Regions from separate parts of the Bacteroides sp. RTP21281st1_H5_RTP21281_210402 genome, predicted to be linked through region 1. Evidence: riboswitches for the same ligand, from Rfam matches in the RefSeq annotation. Region 1 holds a riboswitch; the other holds the start of a gene.

Region 1 (8,266 bases):
ACGGAAATAAGTCTGTGCCCGTTCCGGGTCGAGTGACAAGTCGAACTGGTCTTTCCAACGGAATTCATAACGCGCTTTGCTCAATGCGTTGTCACGTACCTGTGCACCCGGATGCCCTTTGGCAAGGTCGGCGGCATGAGCAGCTATCTTGTAGGTGATAACTCCTACACGGACATCCTCTTTGTCCGGCAGGGCAAGATGTTCCTTCGGAGTCACATAACAAAGCATTGCCGTACCCAGCCATCCGATTTGTGCGGCACCGATAGCGGAAGTGATATGGTCGTATCCCGGAGCAATATCCGTCACCAACGGGCCGAGCGTGTAGAACGGCGCATCGTGGCATTTCTCAATCTGACGTTCCATATTCTCTTTAATCTTGTGCATCGGAACATGGCCGGGGCCTTCGATAAATGCCTGGACATTCTTCTCCCAGGCACGGAGCACGAGTTCTCCCATCGTATCCAGTTCTGCAAACTGAGCTTCATCGTTGGCATCGTAGATAGAACCCGGACGAAGTCCGTCTCCCAGAGACACCGCTACATCATACTCTGCCAGGATATCGCAAATATCATCGAAGTGATCGTACAAGAAACTCTCCTGGTCATGCACCAGGCACCATTTACTCATAATACTTCCCCCGCGACTGACAATACCACACAGGCGATTATCGGCAAGGTGTACATTATGGCGGCGGATACCCGCATGAATCGTAAAGTAATCCACTCCCTGCTCGCATTGTTCAATCAAAGTGTCCCGGTAGATTTCCCATGTCAGGTCTTCCACCACGCCGTTTACTTTTTCGAGCGCCTGATAGATAGGAACCGTGCCGACCGGAACGGGGCAATTGCGGATAATCCACTCGCGTGTTTCATGGATATTTTCTCCCGTAGAGAGATCCATCAACGTATCACCGCCCCATTTGCAACTCCACAATGCTTTTTCCACTTCTTCGTCAATGCTCGAAGTAGTAGCGGAGTTTCCGATATTCGTATTGATTTTCACTAGAAAGTTGCGTCCGATAATCATCGGTTCAGCTTCCGGGTGATTGATATTGGCAGGCAGTACGGCACGTCCTTCCGCAATCTCCTTGCGGACAAACTCGGGAGTGATATGGCTTTTTATTCCCAATTCCTCACAGTTCATATTCTCACGGATAGCCACATACTCCATCTCGGGAGTGATGATTCCTCTTTTGGCATATGCCATTTGGGTGATAGCTTCCCCTTTTTTTGCACGATAAGGCAGGGCGATATGTTCAAAACGCAGGTGGTCGAGACTCTTGTCATCCCGTCTCATGCGTCCGTATTCGGATGTAATTTCGGGAAGTTGTTCCACATCACCGCGACTTACAATCCATTCTTCACGCATTCGCGGTAACCCTTTTTTAAGGTCGATACTCATATCCGTGTCGCTGAACGGGCCGCTGGTATCATATATATATACTTCGGGATTCGGTGTCGCAATCTTTTCTTCACCTTCAAAACTGACGCTGGGCACTTGCTCCACTTTCCGCATGGCTACACGGATATCCGGATAAAGTTTGCCGGGCAAATATACTTTTTGGGAGCGGGGAAATTTTATTCTTTGTTCCATAATTGTTCTTTTAGTAGTCAGCTACTCATTCATATTATTTATCCAGGAAAGCAGTCAGAGGTGAGCTTGCTTCAGCTATAAAATTGTCCGCTTGCAGTCCTAATCCCGCTTCGTAAGCCCGCCGTCCGGCTTCGGTAGCAGCTTTGAAAGCCTTTGCCATCTCTACCGGGTTTCCGGCAACGGCGATTGCCGTATTTACCAATACGGCAGAAGCACCCAGTTCCATGGCTTCGGCAGCATGGCTTGGCGCGCCGATACCGGCATCAACAACAACGGGGACACCTGCCTGCTCGATAATAATTTGTAGGAATTCTTTGGTTTGCAATCCCTTATTCGTGCCAATCGGAGCACCGAGAGGCATAACGGTAGCCGCGCCGGCTTCTTCCAACCGTTTGCAAAGTACAGGGTCTGCCTGGCAATAAGGCAATACGATAAAGCCCAGTTTTACCAACTCTTCCGTAGCCTTCAGTGTTTCGATAGAGTCGGGGAGCAGATAACGGGGATCGGGATGAATTTCCAGTTTCAGCCAGTTCGTACCGAACGCTTCACGCGCCATCTGTGCGGCAAAAACAGCTTCTTCCGCATCACGTACACCGGAAGTATTGGGCAATAACTGGATATTCGGATGGATAATATGTTTCAGCATGTCGTCCTCTTTATTGTCCATGTCGATACGTTTCATGGCAACCGTCACCATTTCTGTGCCTGAAGCCAGAATGGACTGTTCCATTACTTCATTGGAATTGAATTTTCCTGTTCCAAGGAAAAGGCGTGAGTCAAACTCACGTCCCGCAATTACTAACTTTTCCATGTCTATGTATTTTAGTTGATTATTCAAATTTTGGACAGAAGAACAAAAGAACATAAAGAGCTGCGCTTAGATAGTTATTTTGCTGTTATTGAACTACTGTTTTATTTTATGTTCTTTTGTTCTTCTGTCTGAATTAAATTTTCATTTATCATCTGACAAATTATTAATCACTTTCAATGATTCTACGTGTTTCCTCTACCGGATTTTCCGCCCGGAGAATCGTGCCGGACATGGCAATCCCGTTGACTCCTGTGCGGAGAATATCAGGAATATCCTCGTTGGTGATTCCACCGATAGCCACTACGGGCAGTCCGATATTCGCTTCCTTCATTTGGGAAAGGATGGACGAATATCCTTCCAAGCCCAGTATAGGGCTTAGATTCTTTTTGGTAGTGGTGAACCGGAAAGGCCCGATGCCGAGATAGTCGGCTCCGGCGCGATAATGCTGTACGACATCTTCAAATGTGTTTGCCGTGCCGCCGATGATAAAGGCTTCTCCGAGTGTCTGCCGTGCCTGGTCGATAGGCATATCCTTTTTACCCAGGTGCACACCGTCCACTTCCAGCTTTTTGGCCAGTTCGACGTGGTCGTCAAGGATGAGGATAGCTTCGTACTCTTTACAAAGCGGTTTCAGTTGCAGCGCCACCGATTCCACTTCCTCGGGAGGAGCATCCTTCATGCGTAGTTGAATCCATTTGCACCCGCCTTCGAGTGCCATACGTGCCGATTCGAGGTATGAATACCGTTCGGTCTGATGCGTGATAAATTGTAGGCTGACCATCACTTTATCCTCCGCAAGCTGCCTTGATAATTACCAGACTGTCATTCTCATGCAGCATGAAACGCTCCCATTCAGTGCGGGGAATCATTTTGTTGTTCACGGCGATAGCGATACCCTGAACCGGAAGTTCGAGTTGTGCTGTCAGTTGTGTAAGGGTAGAGTCAGGAATAATTTCCACCTCTTTGTTGTTCACTTGTACTTTCATTGTCCTATCAGAATAAATAAGTTGAAAGTAAATACAAAGAGCGTGCTTTTATGGAAAGGCGATAAGAAGAAACACAATCCCTACGTCAGTACTAACTGCATCAGGTTCCTAGGGTATAATCTCAGCCCCTCATGGGGCACCCCTTTGTCTTTACGGGGGCAAAGTAAGCGAAAAAGAAACAGAAAAACACTAAATCAGTAGTTTTTTTTCATTATTGTCGTAAAAAAAGGCCGCTGTGATTTTCACAACGACCTTTTCATTAGTATAGTTTAGTCAGTAAGTCCGGTTACATTCTTTTTTCAACCACATCCCAGTCGATGATGTTCCACAGGGCGTTTACGTGGTCGGCACGGCGGTTTTGGTAATCCAGATAATAGGAGTGTTCCCACACATCGAATCCGAGAAGCGGTTTCAATCCGGCACGTACAGGGTTGCTTCCGTTTCCTTCTTTAGTGATGTGCAGTTTGCCGTCTTTGTCAACGGACAACCAAGCCCATCCCGAACCGAACAATCCTACTGCTGCTGCGTTGAATTCTTTCTTGAAGTTTTCAAAGCTGCCGAAGTCACGTTTGATGGCTTCTCCCAGTTTGCCTGCCGGTTCCTTCTTCGCAGGTTTCGGGGCAAATTGCAGGAAATACAGATTGTGGTTCAATACTTGTCCGGCGTTATTGAATATAGCTCCGTCCGGTGCTGCGGCAACGATTTCTTCCACCGTTTTACCTTCATATTCTGTTCCCGGTACGAGGCTGTTCAGATTATTTACATACGTTTGTAGATGTTTTCCGTAATGGAAATCTATCGTTTGCTGACTGATTACAGGTTCCAACGCATTGTTTGCGTAAGGAAGTTTAGGCATTTCGTAAGTCATGGTCATCATAATTAAAGACATTAATATAGTATTCATAATGTTACAAGTTTTAATTGGCTTGTTATACTATAATAACAGAAGCCTTCCGCAAAATGTTCACAGTATCTTGTTTTATTTATAAATATACTGTATCCGTTCCACTTCTTTCGGGTTGTCCCGGTTCGTGCGGCAAATCCATTGTCCCGTATTGTCATATTCATAGTAAGAATTTCCATCAATCCGGTTACCGTATTTATCGTACAAGCAAGTCAGGCAGCCGGACGTTTTCTGGTTGTTGCCCATAATCCGCTGGTAGACAATCTGCGTCAGGTAACCGTATTTGTCATATTCATAAGCATCTTTCTGTGAAATAATCTGGTCGGACGAGTTGGCGAACAGTAAGTTCTGATGTTGTGAGGCAATCAATCTGCCTTTGTCATCATATTTGTTTGCGGTGTAGCCTTGGAGCTCTCCGTTCTTATTATACTCTTTGGCTTCGGTCAATAAGCCCTGCTTATCATAAGTACTTATGATGAGTCTGCCATCCGCATATCTTAGAGAATCGCTCTCGATGCTTCCATCGGCACCGATACGGCGTGTTCGCCGGTAAACGTCCGTCTTGGTCTTCGGGTTCGTCTGTACTTCAAAGATGCAGTGACCTTGCGGGTCGTACAGCCTGTTTGTCTGCATTTCATTGCTTGCCTGCCCGTTTTTCATGGTCAATGATAACGTGGAGATGAGTTGTCCCTTATCGTCATATGAATAAGTGGTAGAGATATTCCCCGTACTGTCGTTTTCGGCAGACTTTATCAGTCGTCCCGCATTATAATATTTCACGGAAGTGGGAGTGGAGATGATTGTTTGCAAGATAAACGGTGTCCGTAACGCATTGGCCTGGTCACGAAACTCCTTGTATTTGTGCGTACAAAGAAATTCCTGCAACAGACTCAAAGATTCAGAACTGACTATCGCCGGCTTTAAAAGCTCGAAATCCGCTTTCTCACTAAGATATTCCAAATCATTCAGATGCGTACGCGCCGCGGTATCCAGATAAGGTGTGCGCTTGTAGTCGTCGATGATTTGCCGGATAGCCGTTGCATTTCCCCCTTCCCGTAAGCTGTCAATGCTATGGAACAGGTAATTGTCGTATAACGCTTGCACTTCACCCAGGAACGGGCGGGTATCCTTATCCGTGAAGAATTTTTGCATGGCGGGATTATCAAAGAAAGCTTTGAAATTCTCCGGTGTCGGATTACTCTTCACAATCTGATAAAGCCGTTTGTTTTCGGCGGCATTGACTTGGGAGATGAATTTTCCGTTCGGATACTCGGTCATGTACGTCTGATAAGTGCCGGATGCAGGTGTTTTCAGCATACCTTCCAGTAGTGACATTTCGCGGATATCCCGTAACTTCTGTATCAGTGCGGAATCTGCGGGATAACCGCTTGAACGGATACTGTCCATCAGTGTCCGGCTGAAAGGAATCTGATCTTTCGAAGCCTCTAAAATATAGACGATAGATTGCTCCGCCTTGTCCTGCACGTTGGAAAGCTGTATCTTCTCCTCGTCGCAGATGTTGGGAAAATAGGCTTTGGCGGCTTTCTCGTAGCATCCGAAATAGTCGGTGGCGGCCTGTTCGCTCTGTTTGTTCCACAGGTCGTTGAGGACATCTAGTAAAGCCAGTTCCTCGGCATAATATGCCTGCGTTTCATCGTCTACCTTTTCGCGGTTCTTCTGCCATTTGTCAGCGTCGTTGTCATTCAGATACCTGAGCAGTTTTTCCAACCGGCTCTGTTTCTGTGCCATAGCCTGTGGAATGCAGGCGACCAGGCACAAACCTAAAATAATTGATAAAAATATACCTCTTTTCATTGCTTTTGGGGGTTAGGTTAAAATAGTTAGTGATGAAAAATCATAAAAATACCTTCATTCTCGAATGAATGTTATACTTTTGTATTGAGAACAAAATTGAACGCCGAGGGTTTGTTAAAAAACCTCATTGTTTTTATAATGCTGTTATGAGTACCAATTATATAGAGGAATTGAATGAGAGTCAGTGTGCAGCAGTGACTTATAATGACGGGCCTTCACTGGTGATAGCCGGTGCGGGTTCGGGGAAGACGCGCGTATTGACTTATAAAATCGCCTATTTGCTGGAGAACGGTTACAATCCGTGGAACATCCTCGCGCTGACCTTTACCAATAAGGCAGCCCGTGAGATGAAAGAGCGTATTGCCCGCCAGGTAGGTATGGAGCGGGCACGTTATTTGTGGATGGGGACTTTCCATTCCATATTCTCCCGTATTCTTCGTGCCGAAGCGCAACATATCGGATTTACCTCCCAGTTTACCATTTATGATACGGCGGACAGTAAAAGCCTGCTCCGTTCCATCATCAAAGAGATGGGGCTTGACGAAAAGACCTATAAACCGGGTATCGTACAATCCCGCATTTCCAATGCCAAGAATCATCTGGTCACTCCTACGGGATATGCTGCCAATAAGGAAGCGTACGAAGGCGATATGGCAGCCAAAATGCCCGCTATTCGTGACATCTATACCCGTTATTGGGAAAGATGCCGCCAGGCGGGAGCTATGGATTTTGACGACCTGCTGGTATATACCTACATTCTGTTCCGTGATTTTCCGGATGTGCTCGCACGTTATCGGGAACAGTTCCGTTATGTGCTCGTAGACGAGTATCAGGATACCAATTACGCCCAACATAGCATTGTCCTGCAACTCACTAAAGAGAACCAGCGTGTCTGTGTCGTAGGGGATGACGCACAAAGCATCTATTCTTTCCGTGGAGCGGATATTGACAATATTCTCTATTTTACGAAAATCTATCCTGACACGAAAGTCTTTAAATTGGAACAGAATTACCGTTCCACACAGACTATTGTCTGTGCTGCCAACAGCCTGATTGAGAAGAATGAGCGTCAGATACGGAAAGCTGTATTCTCCGAGAAGGAGAAAGGAGAAGCTATCGGCGTATTTCAGGCATACAGTGATGTGGAAGAAGGTGATATTGTGGCTAATAAGATAGCCGAATTGCGCCGGGAGCATGACTACGGCTATGCTGATTTTGCCATCCTGTATCGTACGAATGCGCAAAGCCGTATTTTTGAAGAAGCTCTTCGGAAACGGACAATGCCTTATAAGATTTACGGCGGACTCTCTTTCTATCAGCGAAAAGAGATAAAAGACGTCATCGCTTATTTCCGGTTGGTGGTGAATCCGAATGATGAAGAAGCATTCAAGCGTATCATCAATTATCCTGCCCGTGGTATCGGAGATACGACTGTCGGCAAAATAATATCGGCAGCTACCGATAATGGAGTCAGCCTGTGGGCAGCACTCTGCGAACCGTTAAGCTACGGACTGAATATCAACAAAGGGACGCATACCAAACTTCAGGGTTTCCGTGAACTGATAGAAGGTTTTATTACCGACCAGGCGGATAAGAACGCTTACGAGATAGGAACAGATATTATCCGGCAGTCCGGCATTATCAATGATGTTTGTCAGGACACTTCTCCGGAGAATTTGAGTCGCAAGGAAAACATAGAAGAACTGGTGAATGGTATGAACGACTTCTGTGCTTTGCGGCAGGAAGAAGGTAATCCGAATATTTCCCTTACCGATTTCCTTTCGGAGATTGCCCTGCTTACCGACCAGGACTCCGACAAAGCGGATGATGGAGAGAAGATTACGTTGATGACCGTCCATTCCGCCAAGGGATTGGAATTTAAAAACGTGTTTGTGGTCGGATTGGAAGAAAACTTGTTCCCTAGCGGTATGGTAGGCGATTCACCCCGGGCATTGGAAGAAGAGCGGCGTTTGTTCTATGTAGCCATTACCCGTGCCGAAGAACATTGTTATCTGTCGTTTGCCAAAACCCGTTTCCGTTACGGAAAGATGGAATTTGGAAGTCCCAGCCGTTTCTTGCGGGATATTGATATTAATTTCTTGCGGATGCCGCATGAATCGGGAGTCAGCCGTTCGGTTGATGAAGGTGCGGGACGTT
Region 2 (8,266 bases), on a different contig from region 1:
CCGTGCCTGTTCGATAAAAATGCCTTTTTCGTCTCCCAATACACCGAAACAGGCTGTCTCTTTCGCCCTGTCCCTCAAATCACGCAGATGCGGCAGGACTGTTTCCAACAGATTGTGTTCATTCAGCGCACGGAAACCCAATGTCAGTAATTTCCGGGTTAACTTATAACGCTTGGTATCTTCACTAAAAGAAAGATAATCCAGACGTACCAATGTATTCAGGATGCGGTAGGCGGTAGTCTGCGATATATCAAGCGCCTGCTTGATTTCCTGCAATGTCTCCCCTTCCGACCGTGAAGAAAGATATTCAATCACTGCAATGCCTTTTTCCAAATTAGGCACTTTATAATTATCGTCTGCTTTTTCCAGACTTTGCTCTGTATTTTCCATATTTGGCAACATGTTTTCCACATTTGAAATATCATTCCAGCTTTTGATTAAAAATAGGGATGTTGCTCTTAAATGGAACTACAGATGTGCAAAAAGAAGTTAAGTATGCTGCATAACATATTTAAGAGACTAAATATGTATCCCATATTGATGCTTCACTTCGGCCATCACAAAGGTACTTTCCAACGACCCCAAACTATCAATCGTGCCTAACACATTCAGAATAAACTCCTGATAATATTTCATATTAGGAGCATGAATTTTCAGCAGGTAATCATAGCTGCCCGATATGTTATAGCATTCGGTCACTTCAGGAATATCCTGTATGATTCGGGTAAATTCAGCAGCAATATCCCGATTCAGCCGTCTGAGCTTCACACTACAAAACACCACAAATCCCTGATTCAGTTTTTCCGCATCGAGTACGGCGATATACTTCTTTATATAACCGCCACTCTCAAGCCGTTTGAGCCGTTCGAATACAGGGGTTGATGACAAACTCACCCGCGCAGCCAGCTCTTTGGTAGTCAGGCGGGCATTCTCTTGCAAAGTACGGAGTATTTGCAAATCCACTTTATCCAGTTTCTCTAATGTACTCATAGAATAATATTCTTCTAAAAGGTGAATTTAAAGAATGAAGCAAATCATCCATTCTATATAGAAGCACAAAAATAGCATTATTTTCTATATTTTCATCATATATTGTTCGATAACTCCACACACTCTAACTTTGCAAGAAAATAAAGAAAGAATATTAAACCTCAAAAAACATACGATTATGGCAACAAAGAATTTACACTTCGAGACTTTACAAGTACATGTAGGACAAGAACAGGCAGACCCGGCAACAGATGCCCGTGCAGTACCTATCTATCAGACTACTTCTTATGTATTCCACAATTCAGCTCACGCTGCCGCACGTTTCGGCCTGCAAGACCCTGGAAATATCTACGGTCGTCTGACTAACTCTACACAGGGAGTTTTTGAACAACGCGTAGCCGCCCTTGAAGGTGGAGTAGCCGGACTGGCAGTTGCTTCGGGTGCTGCCGCCATCACTTATGCTTTCGAGAATATCACCCGTGCAGGCGACCATATCGTAGCAGCCAAAACCATCTATGGCGGAAGTTATAATCTGCTGGCACATACGCTGCCCAGTTATGGTATCACAACTACTTTCGTTGACCCAAGCGATTTATCCAACTTCGAGAAAGCGATTCAGGAGAATACAAAAGCGGTATTTATTGAGACACTGGGTAATCCGAATTCCAATATCATAGATATAGAAGCCGTAGCCGAAATTGCCCACCGTCACAAGATTCCTTTGATTATCGACAATACATTCGGTACTCCTTATTTAATCCGTCCCATTGAACATGGAGCAGATATCGTGGTACATTCAGCAACTAAATTCATTGGTGGGCACGGGTCGTCACTGGGTGGAGTGATTGTTGATTCCGGCAAGTTCGACTGGGTAGCTTCCGGCAAGTTTCCACAACTTACCGAACCAGACCCTTCCTATCATGGAGTACGTTTTGTAGACGCTGCCGGTACAGCCGCTTACGCTATCCGTATCCGTGCTATTCTGTTGCGTGATACCGGAGCAACTATCAGTCCGTTCAACGCTTTCATCCTGTTGCAAGGACTTGAAACTCTTTCATTACGTGTAGAACGCCATGTGGAAAACGCATTGAAAGTTGTGAATTTCTTAAACAATCATCCGAAGGTGAAGAAAGTGAATCATCCGTCATTGCCCAGTCACCCCGACCATGCCTTGTATCAGCGTTATTTCCCGAATGGCGCAAGCTCCATCTTTACTTTCGAAGTAAAAGGCGGACAGGAAGAGGCACATCGTTTTATCGACAGTCTAGAGATATTCTCACTGCTTGCCAATGTTGCCGATGTAAAATCGCTCGTAATTCATCCTGCAAGCACTACCCACTCACAACTTAACGCACAGGAACTTGTCGAACAGGAAATCTATCCGGGCACAGTCCGCCTGTCCATCGGAACGGAGCATATTGATGATTTGATTGCCGACCTGGAACAGGCACTTGCCAAAATCTAAGACACAGCGGTTTATGTATGAACTTTCCGTCACTGTGGAACGTTATAACAATATAACATTAAAACATTGCAGTTATGGAAAAATATTTAATACACAGCAACGAACTGCATCTGATAGACGCAGAGAAAATCCATCAGGCCGTGGAAAAGATGGTGGAGTCACTCGATTTAGCCGCAGGTTCTACTACCAATTTCGACCTCTATCAGGTTGTAGAAGACTACTTTAAAGACCTTGAGAAGAGAAGGAAAATTAACCACGTACTGGGAATCAAAGAGGATAGATACGAACTGGTCGAAGACTTCGGCATCAAATAAGAGAAATTTCATTCATCACACCAGACAAGTTTTCTATAATAAATAAGGAAAGAGCCCCATTTTCAATGAAGCTCTCTCCTTTTTATTATAGACTATTTTATTATATATTTTACAATAATCAGTTCCCTTGATGTACGGTAAGCTGCGGGAACGGGAAATTGATTCCTTTTTCATTAAAGGTTTCGTAGATAGCCTTGTTAATATCAAAATATACTCCCCAATAGTCGCCACTGTTCACCCATACACGGGCTATGACATTCACACTGCTGGCATCCAACGCATGAAGGGCGATAAACGGAGCGGGATCGTTCAGGATACGTGAATCGGCAGCCAGTATGTCACGGACAATTTGCTGCACCTTATTATAATCTTCCCCGTAGTCGATACCGACAATCCATTCCACACGACGGGTAGTCTGCGTGTTATAGTTGGTCACTACTCCGCTGCTCATTGCGCCATTTGGAATATAAATCACCTTATTGTCTCCCGTAGCCAGGATAGTATGGAAGATCTGAATTTCCTTCACTGTCCCCGAAACGCCCTGGCTTTCAATCCAGTCACCAACTTTGTAAGGTTTGAACAGCAGCACGATCAGTCCACCGGCAAAATTCTGCAAGTTACCGGACAGCGCCATACCGACAGCCACACCGGCAGATGCCAACAGAGCCGCGAAGGAAGTAGTTTCGACACCCAGCGCACCGACTACTGAAATGATTAACAGAATAGTCAATGTTATATTTACAAGACTTTTGACAAAGGTCTTAATACTTATATCGACTTTCCGCCTGTCCAGAAGACGTCTGATAAATTTGTTAAGCATTGAAATAAGGAAACGTCCTACGATAAAGACGATTACCGCTATCAAGATACGTTCTCCGGCACGGATACCGAAGTCGACTAATTGTTGGGTTATTAACGAAAGTTTGTCCAAGCCTTCAGCATTGGCTATGGCTTGTTCCATCAATTTATCTGCGGCCACTTGCACGGAATCCGCCGCCTGTGTTGCCTGAAGTAATAGTAGCATAATTTAGAAATGTATTAAAATGAATAAATCGTTGTTTCTCTATTTCAACAAATTACAAAGTTATATTGTTTTTAGCAAATCTAAAAGTTTTTTTTGTTTTACTCCTGCAAAAGCCGTATTTTTGCAACCGATTCACTGGTAGGGGTGCCTTAACATGACGGGCTGAGAACATACCCATAGAATCTGAACCGGGTAATGCCGGCGTAGAGAACTAATTAATAAGCAAGATGAAAAAAATTGGATTGATGGCCGTCGCCTTATTGGGCGCAGGCGTTACTGTCCATGCGCAGACGAGTGCAAAGGACAGTATGAAAGTTGTAAACCTGCAAGAGGTGCAGGTAGTATCCACCCGTGCCACGGCAAAAACTCCGGTGGCATTTACCAACGTTAAAAAAGAACAGATTAGTAAACAGAACTTCGGACAGGATATTCCGTTCCTTTTATCTACCACTCCATCCGTACTGACTACTTCGGATGCAGGAACAGGCGTAGGATATACCGCCATCCGTGTACGTGGTACAGATGCTACCCGCATCAATGTCACCGCCAACGGTATTCCGATGAACGATTCCGAAAGCCACGCCATCTTTTGGGTGAATACTCCCGACTTCGCTTCTTCTCTGGAAGATATGCAGATTCAGCGTGGTGCCGGAACGTCCACCAATGGTTCGGGAGCATTCGGTGCCAGTATCAATATGCGTACACAGAGTATTTCTTCCAAACCTTACGCGGAAGTTTCCGGTTCTTACGGTTCATTCAATACGCATAAGGAAACGGTAAAGGTAGGAACAGGACTGATTAATAAATACTGGGCGTTCGATGCACGCCTTTCAAATATTCAGAGTGACGGCTATCGTGACCGTGCATCATCTGATTTGAAATCATATTTTGTACAAGGCGGATATTTCGGTGAAAACACGACGATTAAGTTTATCACCTTCGGCGGAAAGGAAAAAACTTATCATGCTTGGGATGGTATCAGTAAAGAACAGTTGGAAAATGACCGGACATACAATCCGAATGGAGTGATTCTCGACGATAACAAAGGAAAAGGAAATCCCATCGGTTTCTATGACGACCAAATGGATAATTACCGTCAAACTCATTATCAACTCCTGTTCAATCATATTTTCTCTCCGGCATGGAATTTGAATATCGCTTTTCATTATACCAATGGTTTCGGTTATTATCAGGAGTATAAGAACGGACGCAGCCTGGAAGAATACGGATTGAAGCCTTTCTATCTACCAGGCAATAGCGAGCCGCAGGAGAAAACAAATCTTGTCCGTCAAAAGTTAGTGGATAGTGACTTCGGTGGCGGTATCTTCTCATTGAATTATCAGAACGAGAAACTAAACGCTTCTTTCGGCGGTGCTTTGAACCGATACAGCAACGACCATTATGGAAAAGTACTGTGGGTGAAAAACTACACCGAACAGCTTGCCCCTGACCATGAATATTATCGCAACAACGGTGGAAAAACAGACGGTAATGTCTATTTGAAAGCTAATTATCAGTTGACCGGCGAATTAAGTGCTTACGCCGACCTTCAATATCGCTATATTCACTACACGATTGACGGAGATAACGACAAATGGGATTTCACTGCCACTCCCCCGCACCTACAGCGATTAGACGTGAGAGAGAATTTCAGCTTCTTCAATCCCAAAGCCGGACTTTTCTGGCAAATCAATCCGAATCATAGCGCCTATGCATCCTTTTCGGTAGCACAGAAAGAGCCTACCCGCAACAACTACACGGATGGTATGTTTGAAGAACATCCCACAGCGGAAAAATTACTGGACTATGAACTAGGATACACCTATCGCAACGAATGGTTTACGGCAGGTGTCAACTTGTATTATATGGATTATACCGACCAATTAGTATTGAACGGAAAGACCAATGATATAGGTGAAGCCATGGCAGAAAACGTAAAAAACAGCTACCGCATGGGAATCGAACTGGCATTGGGCGCTAAGTTCAATGACTGGCTGCGTTGGGATATCAACGGAACATGGAGCAAAAACCGTATCAAGAACTATGTGGGTTATGTGTATGACCAAAGTTTGGTGAATGGAGTAACCGATGATTTATGGACACAAACAGCGATTGAAGGTGGCAATAGTCCTATCGCTTTCTCCCCTTCTTTTATTGGAAACAGTTTGATTACTCTCGGCAGCAACGGGTTGGAAATTTCTTTCCAGTCACAGTATGTCAGCCGCCAGTATCTCGACAACTTCGGTACAAAGGAGAATTCACTCGACGCCTATTTTGTTAATCATCTTAGCGCATCGTATTCTTTCCAAACCCGCTACACAAAGGGAATTACAATAGGAGCTACCGTTTATAACCTATTCAACACGAAATATGAAACGAACGGATACTCACAAAGCGTTGCCCTTTACGAAAACGGAGACAAGACAAAGCCGTATGTGATAAAGCACGACCCGCGTTTCTATCCGATGGCAGGTACCAATATACTGGCACATATCACGTTCCGTTTCTAAACAGATTTGAATGATGGAAATGAATTTCCTTGAAATATTCGGTACAATTGTCGGTTTAGTCTACCTGTGGTTGGAATACCGGGCAAGTATCTATCTTTGGATAGCGGGGATTATCATGCCCGCCATCTATATCTTCGTCTATTACAAAGCAGGATTATATGCAGATTTCGGTATCAATATCTACTATCTGATAGCAGCTATTTACGGTTGGTTCTTTTGGATGTGGGGACAACGGAAAGGAAAGCGAAATCAGTCTATCGTTGACCATACAGGGAGTGATAAACCGAAAGCACTCCCTATCGTACATACACCGTGGAAATGCTATCTTCCGCTTTTACTGGTATTTGTCGTTGCATTTTTCGGCATTGCCTGGATATTGATTGAATATACAGATAGCAATGTGCCCTGGCTGGATAGCTTCACCACAGCATTGAGTATCGTCGGTATATGGATGCTGGCACGCAAATATATCGAGCAATGGTTTGCCTGGATTCTCGTAGACATCGTTTGTTGCGGACTGTATATCTATAAAGACCTTTATTTTACCTCTGCTTTATATGGACTTTACTCCATTATAGCTATCTTTGGCTACTTTAAATGGAAAAAATTAATGAGCATACAACAATGATAAGCGAACACTACACTCCCGAAGCCGTAATATTGGCAAATGGTGAATATCCTACTCATCCCTTTCCCCTGCAACTGTTGAAAGAAGCTAAATTCGTAGCTTGTTGTGACGGCGCAGCCAATGAATATATCTCCCGTGGACATACACCGGACGTGATTATCGGCGACGGCGACTCCCTTTCCCCCGAATATAAAGAACTTTTCTCCCCTATTATACATCAGATATCCGACCAGGAAACGAACGACCAAACTAAAGCCGTTCACTTTCTGCAAGAGAAAGGATTCCAAAAGATTGCTATCGTAGGAGCTACCGGTAAACGGGAAGACCATACATTGGGAAATATCAGCCTGCTCATGGATTATATGAGAGAAGGCATAGAAGTGCGGACTGTCACTGATTATGGTGTATTTATGCCTGCAAACGGTACACAGACTTTCAAATCTCAGCCCGGACAGCAGATTTCCATTATCAATTTCGGAGCGAAAGGATTACAGGGAGAAGGCTTGGTTTATCCGCTTAGTGACTTCACTAATTGGTGGCAGGGTACGCTGAATGAAGCAACAGCCGATGAGTTTACTATTCATTGTACGGGAGAATATTTGATATTCCTCACTTCTTTATAAGTCATATCGTTGTGCCAAGCTTGTGCAACCGCCTTGGCACAACTGTGCCACCCTTATGGCACGGCAGTGACACAGCATTGGCACAACCGTGCCATAGGAGTGGCACAAACCATTCATTGAAGCGCCTCAGGAGTATGTCCTAAGGCGTTTACAGGAAGACTTAATCAAATGGTAGAATCAGAGCGAAAGCAGATACTTCTTGAAGTCCGCAAAGTCTTTTGACATTTGAAGGCTCTTCTTCTCGCCTTTCATAAATTCCTGCAATTTGGCAGGTATTTCTACCGCTTCACCAATGATACTTTCTACAGTTTCCAAGAACTTGGCAGGATGGGCTGTTTCAAGGAATACACCCGTTTCGCCCGGTTGTAAGCCTTCTACTAATGCGCGATAGCCGCATGCACCATGAGGGTCGAGCAGATAATGATGTTCTTTCCAAGTCTCTTTCACAGTTTCCCGGATTTGCTCGTCGGTATAGGTAGTTCCCGAAATCTCGGCAGAGATAGCGGCATGAGAACCTTTATACAAATCAAGTACACGGGCAAAGTTGCTCGGGTCGCCTACGTCCATGGCGTTAGCGATGGTTGCGATAGATGGACGCGGGTTGTATTCGCCTGTTTGCAGATATTGGTAGAATATATCGTTACGGTTGTTGGCTGCAATGAAACGTTTCACGGGTAATCCCATTTTCTTACCGAACAGACCGGCAGTGATA

Evidence for each region. A riboswitch is a leader RNA that binds a small molecule or an ion and turns the genes downstream of it on or off. The one in region 1 is predicted to bind thiamine pyrophosphate.
Region 2: linked by a shared signal. The riboswitch ahead of AB5443_RS14260 (TonB-dependent receptor) and the one ahead of thiS (sulfur carrier protein ThiS) in region 1 are both predicted to bind thiamine pyrophosphate.

The regions. Positions count from the first base shown of each region.
Region 1 is NZ_JBCOWR010000004.1:299,255-307,520, forward strand. It holds gene thiC (phosphomethylpyrimidine synthase ThiC) at 1-1,593, opposite strand, end outside; gene AB5443_RS08400 (thiazole synthase) at 1,628-2,404, opposite strand; gene AB5443_RS08405 (thiamine phosphate synthase) at 2,568-3,185, opposite strand; gene thiS (sulfur carrier protein ThiS) at 3,190-3,390, opposite strand; TPP riboswitch at 3,451-3,544, opposite strand; gene AB5443_RS08415 (superoxide dismutase) at 3,677-4,294, opposite strand; gene AB5443_RS08420 (RHS repeat protein) at 4,370-6,109, opposite strand; gene AB5443_RS08425 (ATP-dependent helicase) at 6,256-8,266, shown strand, end outside.
Region 2 is NZ_JBCOWR010000009.1:49,026-57,291, reverse strand. It holds gene AB5443_RS14285 (IclR family transcriptional regulator) at 1-390, opposite strand, end outside; gene AB5443_RS14280 (Lrp/AsnC family transcriptional regulator) at 520-990, opposite strand; gene AB5443_RS14275 (O-acetylhomoserine aminocarboxypropyltransferase/cysteine synthase family protein) at 1,169-2,455, shown strand; gene AB5443_RS14270 (hypothetical protein) at 2,530-2,769, shown strand; gene AB5443_RS14265 (mechanosensitive ion channel family protein) at 2,888-3,793, opposite strand; TPP riboswitch at 3,924-4,020, shown strand; gene AB5443_RS14260 (TonB-dependent receptor) at 4,021-6,303, shown strand; gene pnuC (nicotinamide riboside transporter PnuC) at 6,317-6,931, shown strand; gene AB5443_RS14250 (thiamine diphosphokinase) at 6,928-7,554, shown strand; gene thrC (threonine synthase) at 7,732-8,266, opposite strand, start outside.